4 regions of the Streptomyces sp. NPDC002490 genome follow, and region 4 is predicted to be linked to each of the others. Evidence: riboswitches for the same ligand, from Rfam matches in the RefSeq annotation. Region 4 holds a riboswitch; each other region holds the start of a gene.

Region 1 (3,199 bases), on a different contig from region 4:
GCGCCCGTCGTGGTGCGCCAGGGCCGTTCCGGGGAGGACGCCTCCCCCGCGTTCGGCCCGCATCGCTTCACGGGAATTCACGAATCCCGCACCGCACCACGAGGCCCGCGGATCGCTTTCCGTCACACCGGCGGATGCATCGGCCCGATCGTCAGAGAATTCACTTCCCTCGCCTTCGGCACGCACGGCACCGAAATGAAGAGTGAATTCCTACGGCAATCCCGCCTCCTCCTTTTCTACCGTCCCCGTGTTACCGGGACGCACCCGCCGTGTTGACGGAATGTTTCCCCGCCCGCGTGCCGGCCGCCGCCCCGTCGTCCCCCGGCCGGTGCGGGAACCGGCGGCGACGGGCCACCATCGCGCCGATCTCGCGCTCGGTGTGGGCGGCCATCAGGGTGCCGGCGCGTTCCGCGTCCCCGCGGGCCACCGCGTCCACGAGGACTCCGTGCTCGACCCACTGCTCGGCCGGTCGCGCCGCCGGCTCGACGGTGTACATCCAGGTGATCTTGTGCCGGAGCTGGGTGAGCATCGCGGTGAGCCCCTGGCCTCCCGAAGCCTGGTCCAAGGTCTCGTGGAACCAGGTGCCCAGCGAGCGGAGTTCCTCGCCCGTGCCGTTCTCGGCCCGCTCCCGCCCCAGCCGCACCAGACCGCGCAGCACCTTCAGGTGGGCTTCGGTGCGCCGCTCGGCGGCCCGGGACGCCCCCAGCGGCTCCAGCAGCCGGCGCACCTCCAGCAGATCGGCCGCCTCCCGTTCGGTCGGCCGGGCGACGCAGGCCCCGGCGTGCCGACGGGTGACCACGAACCCCTCGGCCTCCAGGGTGCGCAGCGCCTCGCGCACCGGCACCCGGGAAACGCCGTAGCGACGGGCCAGCACTTCCTCGGTGAGGCGGCTCCCGCATTCCAGGACACCGCTGACGATGTCATCCCGAATGGCCGAGCACACCGCCGTGGCGGGAATACTCACGATCGGACCTCCGCTTTATGTCCGCACACCGCGGTCGATCGACTCTGATTCGATGACTCTATTGCAGTACGCGGAATTTTCCGACCCGCACGGGAATTCCTCACACCGATGGGACGGCCGCCACGTATCGAACGGACGGACAGGCGGGCGGGCGGGCCCGGACGTGCGGAAGGGCCCCGGCGGGTGGCCGGGGCCCTTCGGTGCTCACGGTGTCGACGGAACGTTCCGCCGGAGCGGGTGGGTCAGAGGTTGACCCCGTGGCTGCGGAGGTAGGCCAGGGGGTCGAGGTCGGAGCCGTAGTCGGCGCCGGTCCGGGCCTCGAAGTGCAGGTGCGAGCCGGTGACGTTGCCGGTGGCCCCGGCCAGTCCGATCTGCTGCCCGGTGGTGACGGCCTGGCCCGCGAAGACGGCCACCGACGAGAGGTGGGCGTACTGGGTGTAGGTGCCGTCGTGCATCTTGATGACGACGTTGTTGCCGTACGCGCCGGCCCAGCCGGCTTCGACGACGGTGCCGTAGCCCACGGACTGGACCGGGGTGCCGGTGCTGGCGTGGAAGTCGATGCCGGTGTGGGTGCCGGAGGACCAGATGTTGCCGCCCGCTCCGTAGGACGTGGAGACGTAGCTGCCGGCGATCGGGCTCACGTAGGTGTTGAGGCGCTTGCGCTCGGCCTCGCGGGCGGCGCGTTCCTGGGCCTCGCGCTCTTTCGCCGCCTCGGCCTCGGCCTGCCGCTTCTGCTCGGCGGCCCGCAGCTTGGCCTCCGCCTCGGCCAGCTCCATGGCGGCGGCCTCGTCGGCGGCGATCTGCTGGGCGGCGGCCTGGGCGTCGATCTCGTCGGCGACGGCGTCGCCGATGGACACCGTCTTGGTGAGGCCCGTGTCCTCCAGCGAGGACGGCTCCTGGGCGGCCAGGGCCGGTGAAGCGAGGGTACCGATGACACCGGTCGTGGTGAGGGTGGCGACGCCGGCGACGTTCGCGGTGGTCCGCGAGATGCGCGTGGGGCGACGGTGCTTACCGGTGGCACGGGTGAACGCCATGAAGTGGCTGTCCTTTCCTTCCCTCTCGCCTACCGGGTTAGCTGACGGGTTCGGAGCAGGAAGGTCTCCTACGGACCCCCTCCGCGTGGCGACGGGCGTCCGATTCACCCCAGGGACGGATCGGGTCCCCGGCTCCCCTGGCTCGCACCGTACGGGGACTCGGCGATGACTGTCCGGTGCCGCGACTGCGGCGTACCGCACGACGGACAGCCGCCCCGACGCTACGGGGAGGATCTTCGGTACGACAAACGGAACGGCCGTTTTGTAGCGCACGCCACACCGCGGACCGCAACCTCCCGCCCTTTCGGGACATCCGTCCCACACCGCACTCCTGACGGAACGACACGACGGACCCCCTCGCGGGGTACGGTCCGGAGCGCGTCGCGCCGGTACGGCCGCGGCCCTTGCCGTCCGGTGTCCGCGGCGCGCGGAGACGGCGGACGGGCGGGAATCCGCCTCCGCCCGGTACCGCCTGAGCCGCCGTCCGCTCGGTCACCGGCTGCGCCCGCTGTTCGACGCCGCCCCCGCCCGCGTGGTCGCCACCGCACCGAGCGACTGCCGAGCGGGTGTTGAGCCACCGTGCGGGCCCGCGGGCCGCAAGGGGTCCGCGGGCCCGCACGCGGTCAGCCGGTCACGACCGTGACCTCGCCGATGCCCAGGGCGCGCACGGGCTCCTCGATCTGCGCCGCGTCACCCACCAGGACCGTCACCAGCCGGTCCACCGGGAAGGCGTTCACCGCGGCCGCCGTCGCCTCCACGGTGCCGGTGGCCGCCAAGCGCTGGTACAGCTGCCCCTGGTAGTCGTCGGGGAGCCCCTGCTCGACCTGGTCGGCGAGGGTGCCCGCGACGGCCGCGGCCGTCTCGTACTTCAACGGGGCGACCCCCACCAGGTTCTGCACGGCCACGTCCCGCTCCGCGTCGGTGAGCCCTTCCGCGGCGAGAGTGCGCAACACCGTCCACAGGTCCGTCAGCGCGGGCCCGGTGGACTCGGTGTCGACGGAGCCGGAGATGGCGAGCATCGCCGCCCCGGTGCCCTCCGAGGTGGAGCGCAGCACCTGGCCAAAGGCCCGCACCCCGTAGGTGTAGCCCTTCTCCTCGCGCAGCACGCGGTCCAGCCGCGAGGTGAGGGTGCCGCCCAGGCAGTAGGTGCCCAGCACCTGCGCGGGCCACACCCGGTCGTGCCGGTCGGCACCGATCCGTC
Region 2 (3,199 bases), on a different contig from region 4:
GTCCGGGTGCCGTACGGCACCCAGGGCGACATCGTGCGGGTCCACCCGGGCGAAGAGTGGCTGTACGTCCTGTCCGGGCGGTTGCGGCTCAGGCTCGGGGACAGCACCCACCTCCTCGGCCCCGGTGACAGCGCCCACTTCGACTCGCTGACCCCGCACCGGATCGGCGCCGCCGACGAGGACGGCACCGACCTCCTCTTCGTGCATACCCTGTTGCAGAGTCCGACCGCCGCGCTGTGCCTCGGCCCGGCGGACGGCCACACCCCGGGAGACCTCCGATGACCGAACCCGTACCCCCCACCGACCCCGCGGCGCCTCCGGTCGCCCCGCGGACCTCCACGCCCCGCATGGAGGACAAGATGCCGCCGAGCATCTGGATCCGACTGGTCATCTACGTCGCGGTCGGCCACCTGGTCGCCGCCTTCATCTGGCTGCTGTTCGAGGTCGGAGCCAAGTGACCCCGCCGGCGGCCGGGGACCGGCTCAGTCGAGCAGCCGTCCGCGCAGCCGCTCGCGCAGCCCGGGGGTGAGACCGAGGGCCCGGCGCAGATAGGTGTCGGTGTCGCCCCAACATCGGTCGATCGTCTCGAAGGCGGCCGCCAGGTACTCGACCCGGGCGTCGAAGAGGGGGCTCAGCAACTCCATGGCCTCGGGCGCGGAGCCGTCGACGGCGTCCGCGTCGCGGCGCACCCGGTACCGCCGGTGCGCCGCGTTGGACTTGAGGTAGTCCTCCTCGATCGCGCTCCGCTCGACCCCGAGGGCCAGCAGCGCCACGGCCACGGTGAGTCCGGCCCGGTCCTTGCCCGCGGCGCAGTGCAGCAGGGCGGGCACGCTGTCCTCGGCGAGCGCGTGCAGCACCCGGGCGTGCTCCGCCGTCCGCTGCTCGATCATGACCCGGTAGGACGTCACCATCTGGTCGACGGCGCGCCCCCCGGCCAGCAGGGCGCGGAGTTCGGTGAGGTCGCCGTTGCGCACCATGTGCCAGAACGCGGCGCCGTCGGCCGGGTCGCTGAGCGGGATGTTCACCTGGCGCACCCCGGGGAGCTCCACGTCGTGGCCGTCGAGGGCGCGGTCGGCGTCGTTGCGGAAGTCGAAGACGGTGTGCAGACCGAGCGAGTCGAGGTACCGGCTGTCCCGTGCCGTCGCGCGGGCGAGGTGGCCGCTGCGGAACAGCACCCCGTGGCGGATCCGGCGACCGTCCGCGGTCGGCAGTCCTCCCAGGTCCCGGAAGTTGCGCACGCCGGTCAGTTCGGGCTCGGTGGATGGGATCTGCTGCGTCACGGGGCTCCTCCGGTTCCCCCGCCGGCGCCGTCGGACGGCGGGCCGGTTCAGACGATACGACATCACATCGTCCGACAATCGGGATGTGATGGGCTTTTCTTGTGAAACACGGAGGGCGAGCCCTGGCCTCTATGTCCTGCAATGTGCATTTTCATAGCGTTCGCGAATCTTGGTGGTCCTCATCCCAACTGGGCCGGGAATAAAGCCGCCTGGGGAAGCCGGTCGTGACCGGGATCATAGAGGTCACCGAACGTGGTGGCCGGCCGTGCTCCGCCTGCCGTCCACAGCCCGGGAATTGAGTTCCGCGGCCCCCGCCGTCGTCGACGCAGGGTGACCGGGAAATCCCGCAAGGATCAAGGAATACCTGGTCATCGACGTGCTCGCGGTTGTCCGGGCCGTTCCGGCTCGCTTAGCGTCACGCTCACTCCGGGCGGACGCCGAGTCCTGCCACCGTCCGGCACCCACCGTCGTACCGACATCGGCAGGAGCGGGGAACCCACACGCAGTACGCCGAGTCCGGGCGACCGGACCGGCTCGGGGTGAAGCCGCGCGAGCGCGGCCGGGCACCTCCCGCCCGAATCCGACAGCTCACCTCGTAGGCGCCGGAGAGGAACGCACCATGCCCGCGACGGGTAAGCACCGCCGTCCCACGTCCGCCCGGCTCGTCCGCGCCATCGCCCTCACCGGGTCCGGTGGCGCGGCGGCCCTGGCGCTTCCGCTGATGGGCGCCGCCCAGGCCCACGCCCAGGCCGGGGAGGCCGCCCCCGCCCCCAAGGGCTCCGCCGCCGTCACCGCCCCGGCCGCCCCGCAGGCCCCCGCGGAGCGGACCGCCACCCCCCGCGCCGAGGTCACCACGTACTCCGTGAAGATCGGCGACCACCTGTCGAAGATCGCCGACGAGCAGGACGTGCGCGGCGGCTGGCAGCGGCTGTACCAGGACAACCGGGCCGCGGTCGGCGCCGACCCGAACCTGATCCGCCCCGGTCTGGAGCTCGCCATCGGTGCCCCGGCCGCCGCCCCGCAGTCCGCCGCCCCGAAGCAGGCCGCGCCGAAGGCCGCCGCGCCCGAGGCCCCGGCCCCGAAGGCCGCCCAGCCCCAGGCGCCCGAGGTCCGGCAGGCGGCCCCCGAGAAGGCACCGGCTCCGAAGCCCGCCGCTCCGAAGCCCGCCGCCCCGAAGGTCGCGCCCGCGGCGGCCGAGGCGCCCGCCGCCGCGAACGCCTCAGGCTTCACCCTGCCGGTCGCCAGCGGGGTGGGCACCCCCTACCGGGCCTCCGGCAGCATGTGGTCCAGCGGCTACCACACCGGCGTCGACTTCAGCGTCCCCGCCGGCACGCCGCTCAAGGCGGTCGGCCCGGGCACCGTCGTCTCGGCGGGCTGGGCGGGCGCCTACGGCAACCAGGTGATCATCCAGCACGCCGACGGCAAGTACTCCCAGTACGCCCATCTCTCGCAGCTCGGCGTCAGCGCGGGACAGTCCGTCTCGGGCGGCCAGCAGATCGGCCTCGCCGGTTCCACCGGCAACAGCACCGGGCCGCACCTGCACTTCGAGATCCGCACCTCGCCGACGTACGGCTCCGACATCGACCCGCTGACCTACCTGCGGTCCAAGGGCGTCTCCGTCTGATCCGTCCGGCGACCCGCCGGGAGCTCCCGCACGCGGGGCCGCATCCTCCGATGCGGCCCCGCGTCGCGCTGTACGGGCCTGGCCGTTCCCCTATTCCCGTGTCGTGCCGGTCGACCGCATGGCCTTTCTCACGTCCCGTCAACCCCCTGGAAGGCATTGTTACGGTGGCGTAGGTCACGCCGGGCGAGGAAGGATGGGTCGATGTGACAGCAGAGTCGACGTTCCTCCCCCCTGACGGCATCCGGTCCTACGCAGCGCTCGGCGACAGCTTCACGGAGGGCGTCGGTGACCCCGG
Region 3 (3,199 bases), on a different contig from region 4:
CACCGCTGGCCGCCGCCCCCTTCTACGGGCTGCTCGGCACGGTGGCCATCGGGCTCGCGGCCTGCGCCGCCATGATCAGCGAGCGGTGGGAGGACGGGGACCTGGGGCGGGCCGAGTCCTTCACCGACCTGGCCACGATCGTCGTGGTGTCCGTCCTGGCCGTCGTGATCAACCGGCTCACCCGCCGCAGCAGTGCCCGGCTGGCCTCGGCCCGGGAGGTCGCGGAGGCGGCCCAGCGGGCCGTGCTGCCGGAGCCCGCGGCCCGGATCGGCGGCTTCGACATCGCCGCCCGCTACGAGGCCGCGCAGGCCGACGCGTCCATCGGCGGTGACCTGTACGCGGTGCAGGACACCCCGCACGGGGTCCGGCTGGTGGTGGGTGACGTGCGGGGCAAGGGGATGGGCGCGGTGTCGGCGGTGGCGGTGCTCATCGGGGCCTTCCGGGAGGCCGCGGAGCAGGAGGCGACCCTGGAGGCGGTGGCGGGTCGGCTGGAACGCGCCCTCGCCCGGGAGGGGGTGCGCCGGCGCGAGGTCGACGACTTCGAGGGGTTCACGACCGCGGTGCTCGCCGAGCTGCCGCACGGTCAGGACGTGGTGCGGATCCTCAACCGGGGGCATCCGACACCGCTGCTGCTGGTCCCGGACGGGGGGCTGACCGTGGTGTTCCCGCGCCGTCCGGCACTGCCGTTGGGCATGCTCGACCTGGGGGTGTGGCCCGACTCCTGCGACCAGGTGGACTTCCCGCCGGGGACGACCCTGCTGGTGTACACCGACGGACTGTCCGAGGCCCGGGACGGGCGGGGGGAGTTCTTCGATCCGGCGCGGTGGCTGCGGGGCCGGGCCTTCCCCGGCCCGGAGGAGCTGCTGGCCGCCCTCACCCAGGAGGTCGTCCGGCACACGGGCGCGGGACCGGAGGACGACCTCGCCATGTTGGCGGTGCGACGGCCCTGACGCCCCCGGCGGCGGGGGCGGTGCCCCGCCGTCCGGCGGCCTCCCATCAGCCCCCTCACCCCCTGTAGTCACGGCTTCGCTTTCCGATAACAACTGAGTATCCGTCAGGGAAAAAAGTGCCTCGCCGAGGAATATTGTCCGACCGCCAACTCGCCCGTATCCGCCCCTCCGTGTCCTGATAAGTCCCTGCTGTGAGCGCTAACGATCACTCGGAAGCGCTTGGAATCCGAGCCCCGGGTCTATTAACGTTCGATAACGCAGCGCGGTCGTCCCAGCCGTCACAGAGGCGGCTCCGTGCGCACGCGCCGAATCCCGCGAGGGAACCGGGGAACCACCACCTTGGGGTGAATCGGGCCGCCTTCTCGTGAAGGCGACCCGTAGGAGACCTTCCTGCTCCGAACCCGTCAGCTAACCCGGTAGGCGAGAAGGAAGGAAGGAGTACGCCTCAGTGGCGTCCAATCGGCCTGCCCCCGAAGCCCCTCACGCATCCACGACCGTCGAGGACGGGACCCATTCCCCCTACCAGCGGGTGTACGGCCCCGAGGTCACCGAGGGCGAGGCGCGGGAGGTCTGGAACCCCACCGCCGACACCGTCCGACCGGTGCGCGGTCGCCACCGCGTCGCCAAGCAGCGCGGCGGGCTCGCCCGCAGCTCCACGGTCCTGGGCGTCGGCGTCATCGCCGCGGTCGGCGCGGGCGGCATCGCCACCGCGCAGGGCGGCAAGCCCCCCATCAAGATTTCGATGCCCGACCTCGACCTCGGCTCGATCATGCCCGGGGACTCCGCCGAGGAGCCCCAGCAGAAGGCCGCCGCCACCCCCGCCGTGGCCCCCCTGACCGGTGCCGGCGTCACCACCGCCGACGCCGCCCGGGGCGCCACCGACGCGGGCGAGGCCCTGCGCACCCGCATCCTCCAGCAGGCCGAGCAGCAGCAGGACCAGGCCGAGGCCGCGGCCCGCGCCGCAGCCGAGAAGGCCGCCGTGAAGAAGGCCGCCGAAGCCGCCGCCAAGGCGGAGGCCAAGGCCAAGGCCAAGGCGGAAGCCGAAGCGAAGGCCAAGGCGAAGGCCAAGGCCGAGGCGGAGCGCAGGAAGGCGGAGGCCGAGGCGAGGGCCAAGGCCGCGCAGGCCGAGAAGGAGCGCCTCGCGAAGCTCGCCAAGAGCTTCACGCTCCCCCTCTCCTCGTACACGCTGACCTCCTCCTACGGGCAGTCCGGTGCGATGTGGTCCTCCGGCGCCCACACCGGCCTCGACTTCGCCGCCGGCGCCGGCACCCCGCTGAAGGCCATCGGCAGCGGCACCATCACCCAGGCCGGTTGGTCCGGCTCGTACGGCTACCGCACGGTCCTCACCCTCGACGACGGCACCGAACTCTGGTACGCCCACCAGTCGTCCATCGGCGTGAGCGTCGGCCAGAAGGTCACCACCGGCCAGTTCATCGGCTCGGTGGGCTCCACCGGCAAGAGCACCGGCGCCCACCTGCACCTGGAGGTCCACCCCGGCGGCGGCGCCGCCGTCGACCCGGCCGCGTTCCTGCGCGGCAAGGGCCTCAGCCTCTGACCCTCCCGGGTCCGCGGCCCCCGTACCCACCCGTCACCCCCACCGGCGCCCGGCGCACCTCCGCACGCGGTCGTGCGCCCGGTTCCGCGACGGGTGTCCCCCCACACCGCGAGAGCGCCGGCGGACCGGGTTCGTCCCCTCGACGCACCAGGTCCGCCGGTCCGGGGAAGGCGTTGCCGGCCAGGGGTGTTGACTAGCACCATGACCACTCTGCGCCCGCTCGGTCCGTCCGGCCTCGACGTCTTCCCGCTCGCCCTCGGCGGCAACGTCTTCGGTTGGACCGCGGACACCTCCCAGACCTTCGCCGTGCTCGACGCCTACGCCGACGCGGGCGGCAACTTCCTCGACACCGCCGACGCCTACTCCGCCTGGGCGGACGGCAACCGGGGCGGCGAGTCCGAAACCCTGATCGGCCGGTGGATGGCCGCCCGCGGCAACCGCGCGGACGTCGTCGTCGCCACCAAGGTCGGCTCCCACCCCGACTACAAGGGCCTCTCCGCCACCACCGTCAAGGCCGCCGCGGACGCCTCCCTCACCCGGCTCGGCACCGACTACATCGACCTGTACTACACCCACTTCGACGATGTGACCGTGCCGGTGGAGGAGATCGTCGGCGCCCTGGACGACCTGGTCCGCGCCGGCAAGGTCCGGGCCGTCGCCGCCTCCAACATCAGCCCCGAACGGCTCCAGGAAT
Region 4 (3,199 bases):
CTACGGACGTTGCCGGTCCGGTTCACCCCGCGCTGAGGCGGCATTCCGCCCGACGGGGTGCACTCCGGTGGGTATCCGTAGGTGTTCCGCACCGGGTGCATACCGGTCGGGAACGGCGTCAACCGCCTCGCCGACGTGTCAACCCGCTTGTTGGCCAGGGGAGTTGTCGCCCGGTGGCCGATGGGTCGGGCCGTCCCCCAGATAGGGGAGGGGAGCGAGTTCCGTGACGAGTGGTGTTGATGTGACATCACATCCGTGATGTTCGCGTGATCTGCGCTGCATTAACTTGTGACAAGCGTTCGACTCCGGTTACGTTCACGACGACTTCGGCGGCCTCCAACCGCCGCGGGTCGGTCCCCGTTGTCGCACGAAAGGCCACCGCATGCTCTCCGGGAACGGTCGTCATCGACGCCCCCGTCAGGCCCCCGCTCTGGTCGTCGCGGCAGGGGTCACCAGCTCCGCGATCGCCCTGCCGCTGCTGGGCGCCACGGGTGCGAGCGCGGCGGAGGCCGCGACCTGGGACCGGCTGGCGGAGTGCGAGAGCGGCGGTGCCTGGAGCGCCAACGACGGCAACGGTTTCTACGGTGGGCTCCAGATCGGCCAGGAGGCCTGGGAGAAGCACGGCGGCCTCTCCTACGCGGTCAGCCCCGACCAGGCCAGCCGCTCCCAGCAGATCGCGGTCGGCGAGCGCATCCTCGCCGCGCAGGGACCCGCCGCATGGCCGGGTTGCAGTGCGGCCGTGGGGCTCGACAAGGGCGGCCCGGCGGCCGAAGTGGACCCGGGCGGTCCGGTGCAGCCCGGCAAGAAGAGCGGCAGCGTCTCCGACGGGGTGTCGGCCGGAGTGACCTCGGGTAAGACGGACGCCTCCCTCTCCACCGCCGACCGGCCGAAGCCGGAGAACGAGTCCGGTGCGTCCAAGGCGCCCACCACCGACCCCTCGGAGGTGCCGAGCTCCTCGGGCACCACCCCCTCGTCGCCGGCCTCGCCCTCCGACTCCCCGTCGTCCTCGCCGGACGAGGGCTCCTCCGAGACCCCCGGCTCCTCGCCGTCGACCGATCCGACCGCTCCGTCCTCGCCCGGTACGGAGAGTCCCGGTCAGACCCCGGGCGAGGGCACCGGAACCGAGTCCGGCGAGCCGGGTGCGACGCCCTCGACCGAACCGTCCGGCACCACCGGCGCCACCGAAGCGGGCGCGGCGGAGGCCGAGGTCGACGCCGGCACCGGCCGTCACCGGGGCGAGGCGGCGACCGAGGAGGCCACCGCCTCCCGGAGCGAGGAGAGCATCGGCAAGCACGCTTCCCGCAGCACGGAACGGGAGGCGCTGGACGCCTCGTACACCGTCAAGTCCGGTGACAACCTGTCGGCCATCGCCGACTCCCAGGGCGTCGAAGGGGGTTGGGCCGCGCTCTACGACGGCAACAAGGGCACCGTGGGGGGCGACCCGCACCACATCGTGCCCGGTCAGAGCCTCGACCTGGCGCCCGAAAAGCCCGAGAAGAAGCAGTAGTTCGACACCTAATGTCCTAATTTGGCGCGTGGGGTGGAAGTGAGACATGGGTCTCATCGGACGTCCATGGCTTTGAGTTTCACCCCCGCCCATGCATACGGTCAGTGCCGTTCGCCGATGCGGACACCGATCGCCGTCACGCCGAATCCTGCCGACGGTGGCTCGGGACCAGTCGTCGCGTGAAGCGCCGTTGGCAGGAGCGGGGGAACCAAGGTAAGCGCCGAACGGGCCGGCCTCGGGAGTCGAAACGGGACTCCCGACGGGCCACCGGACGGCTAGGGGTGGAGCCGCGCGTCAGGCGCGGCCGGGCACTCACTCGGCCCGAACCCGACAGCTCACCTCGTAGGCGTCGGTGAGGGGATGACTCATGCTGTTCTCCGGCAAGGGCAAGCACCGCAAGCCCGGCAAGGCCACCCGAATCGTCACCGTCGCGGGTGTGACCGGTGCGGCCGTGGCCGCCCCGCTGATGACGGCGACCAGCGCGTCGGCCGCCACCGCCGCCGAGTGGGACCGCGTCGCCCAGTGCGAGTCGGGCGGCAACTGGTCCATCAACACCGGCAACGGTTACTACGGCGGCCTCCAGTTCTCCGCCTCCACCTGGGCCGCCTTCGGCGGCACCAAGTACGCGCCCACCGCCAACCTGGCCTCCAAGGCGCAGCAGATCGAGATAGCCGAGAAGGTCCTCGCGGGTCAGGGCAAGGGCGCCTGGCCGAGCTGCGGCGTCGGCCTGTCCAACGCCCCCTACGGCGGCGGCGCCGCCGTGCCCCAGCAGCAGGCCGCCCCCAAGCCCCAGCCGCAGCAGACCGCGCCGCAGCAGCAGGCCGCACCCAAGCAGCAGACCGAGCAGCGCGCCGCCCGCACCCAGGACCGCGCCCCGGCGGCCCAGCCCGCGCAGCCGGCCCCGCAGGCGAAGCCCGCCGCTCCGGCCAAGACGGTCCAGACCCCCACCGGCAAGAAGGTGCAGAAGGGCGACGGCGAGTACAAGGTCGTCCGGGGCGACAGCCTGAGCGCCATCGCCGCGGCCGAGGGCGTCAAGGGCGGCTGGCAGCGGCTGTTCGAGCTGAACGACGACATCATCGACGACGCCGACTTCATCTACCCGGGTCAGCAGCTCCACCTCTCCTGACCCCGCGCCGGGGACCCGCTCCCGCCGCCGCGCCGCCCCATCGGTGCGTGCGCCGGGGGCCGGGCACGCCCCGGCCGTTCGGACCACCCCAGGCTCCGGCCCGCCCCGGCCGCGAGCCGCACCCCCCGGTCGAGCCGCGCCCCGGCCCGACCGGGACCCGTCCCCTCGGGTCAGTCCGCCCCGGTGCACGATCCCCGCGCCGGGGCGGAGGTGTGTCCGGGAGCCCCCGGAAATCCGACACGCCCGGGGCTCAAGTGAAGCCCCGGGCACCCATTTGTTTGCGGACGGAACAATTTGGTTTCCGTTTGTCCACAGGGCGGGCGGCCGAGTGGCCGACCTCCCCGGGGCCGTTAGGCTCAGGGGCGGCGGGACCACCGGCCCCGCATACTCGCGTCACATCCCAGAAGGAGATGCTCGTGCCGTCCATCGACGTCGTCGTAGCCCGGGAAATCCTGGACTCCCGAGGCAATCCCACGGTCGAGGTCGAGGTCGGCCTCGACGACGGCAGCACCGGCCGTGCCGCCGTTCCGTCCGGCGCCTCCACGGGCGCCTTCGAGGCCCTCGAA

What was found. A riboswitch is a leader RNA that binds a small molecule or an ion and turns the genes downstream of it on or off. The one in region 4 is predicted to bind cyclic di-AMP.
Region 1: linked by a shared signal. The riboswitch ahead of ABT092_RS14845 (M23 family metallopeptidase) and the one ahead of ABT092_RS12975 (LysM peptidoglycan-binding domain-containing protein) in region 4 are both predicted to bind cyclic di-AMP.
Region 2: linked by a shared signal. The riboswitch ahead of ABT092_RS15970 (M23 family metallopeptidase) and the one ahead of ABT092_RS12975 (LysM peptidoglycan-binding domain-containing protein) in region 4 are both predicted to bind cyclic di-AMP.
Region 3: linked by a shared signal. The riboswitch ahead of ABT092_RS29245 (M23 family metallopeptidase) and the one ahead of ABT092_RS12975 (LysM peptidoglycan-binding domain-containing protein) in region 4 are both predicted to bind cyclic di-AMP.

What each region holds. Positions count from the first base shown of each region.
Region 1 covers NZ_JBEOWM010000019.1:99,024-102,222, reverse strand. Annotated here, with positions in the region: gene ABT092_RS14850 (GntR family transcriptional regulator) at 251-964, opposite strand; gene ABT092_RS14845 (M23 family metallopeptidase) at 1,207-1,998, opposite strand; cyclic di-AMP (ydaO/yuaA leader) riboswitch at 2,010-2,173, opposite strand; gene ABT092_RS14840 (M16 family metallopeptidase) at 2,622-3,199, opposite strand, start outside.
Region 2 covers NZ_JBEOWM010000021.1:94,029-97,227, reverse strand. Annotated here, with positions in the region: gene ABT092_RS15985 (helix-turn-helix domain-containing protein) at 1-282, shown strand, start outside; gene ABT092_RS15980 (DUF6126 family protein) at 279-458, shown strand; gene ABT092_RS15975 (tyrosine-protein phosphatase) at 483-1,280, opposite strand; cyclic di-AMP (ydaO/yuaA leader) riboswitch at 1,779-1,897, shown strand; gene ABT092_RS15970 (M23 family metallopeptidase) at 1,900-2,904, shown strand; gene ABT092_RS15965 (SGNH/GDSL hydrolase family protein) at 3,108-3,199, shown strand, end outside.
Region 3 covers NZ_JBEOWM010000077.1:10,018-13,216, reverse strand. Annotated here, with positions in the region: gene ABT092_RS29250 (PP2C family protein-serine/threonine phosphatase) at 1-950, shown strand, start outside; cyclic di-AMP (ydaO/yuaA leader) riboswitch at 1,244-1,388, shown strand; gene ABT092_RS29245 (M23 family metallopeptidase) at 1,399-2,505, shown strand; gene ABT092_RS29240 (aldo/keto reductase) at 2,707-3,199, shown strand, end outside.
Region 4 covers NZ_JBEOWM010000016.1:73,926-77,124, reverse strand. Annotated here, with positions in the region: gene ABT092_RS12985 (cytochrome P450 family protein) at 1-36, shown strand, start outside; gene ABT092_RS12980 (transglycosylase family protein) at 383-1,507, shown strand; cyclic di-AMP (ydaO/yuaA leader) riboswitch at 1,683-1,871, shown strand; gene ABT092_RS12975 (LysM peptidoglycan-binding domain-containing protein) at 1,875-2,633, shown strand; gene eno (phosphopyruvate hydratase) at 3,050-3,199, shown strand, end outside.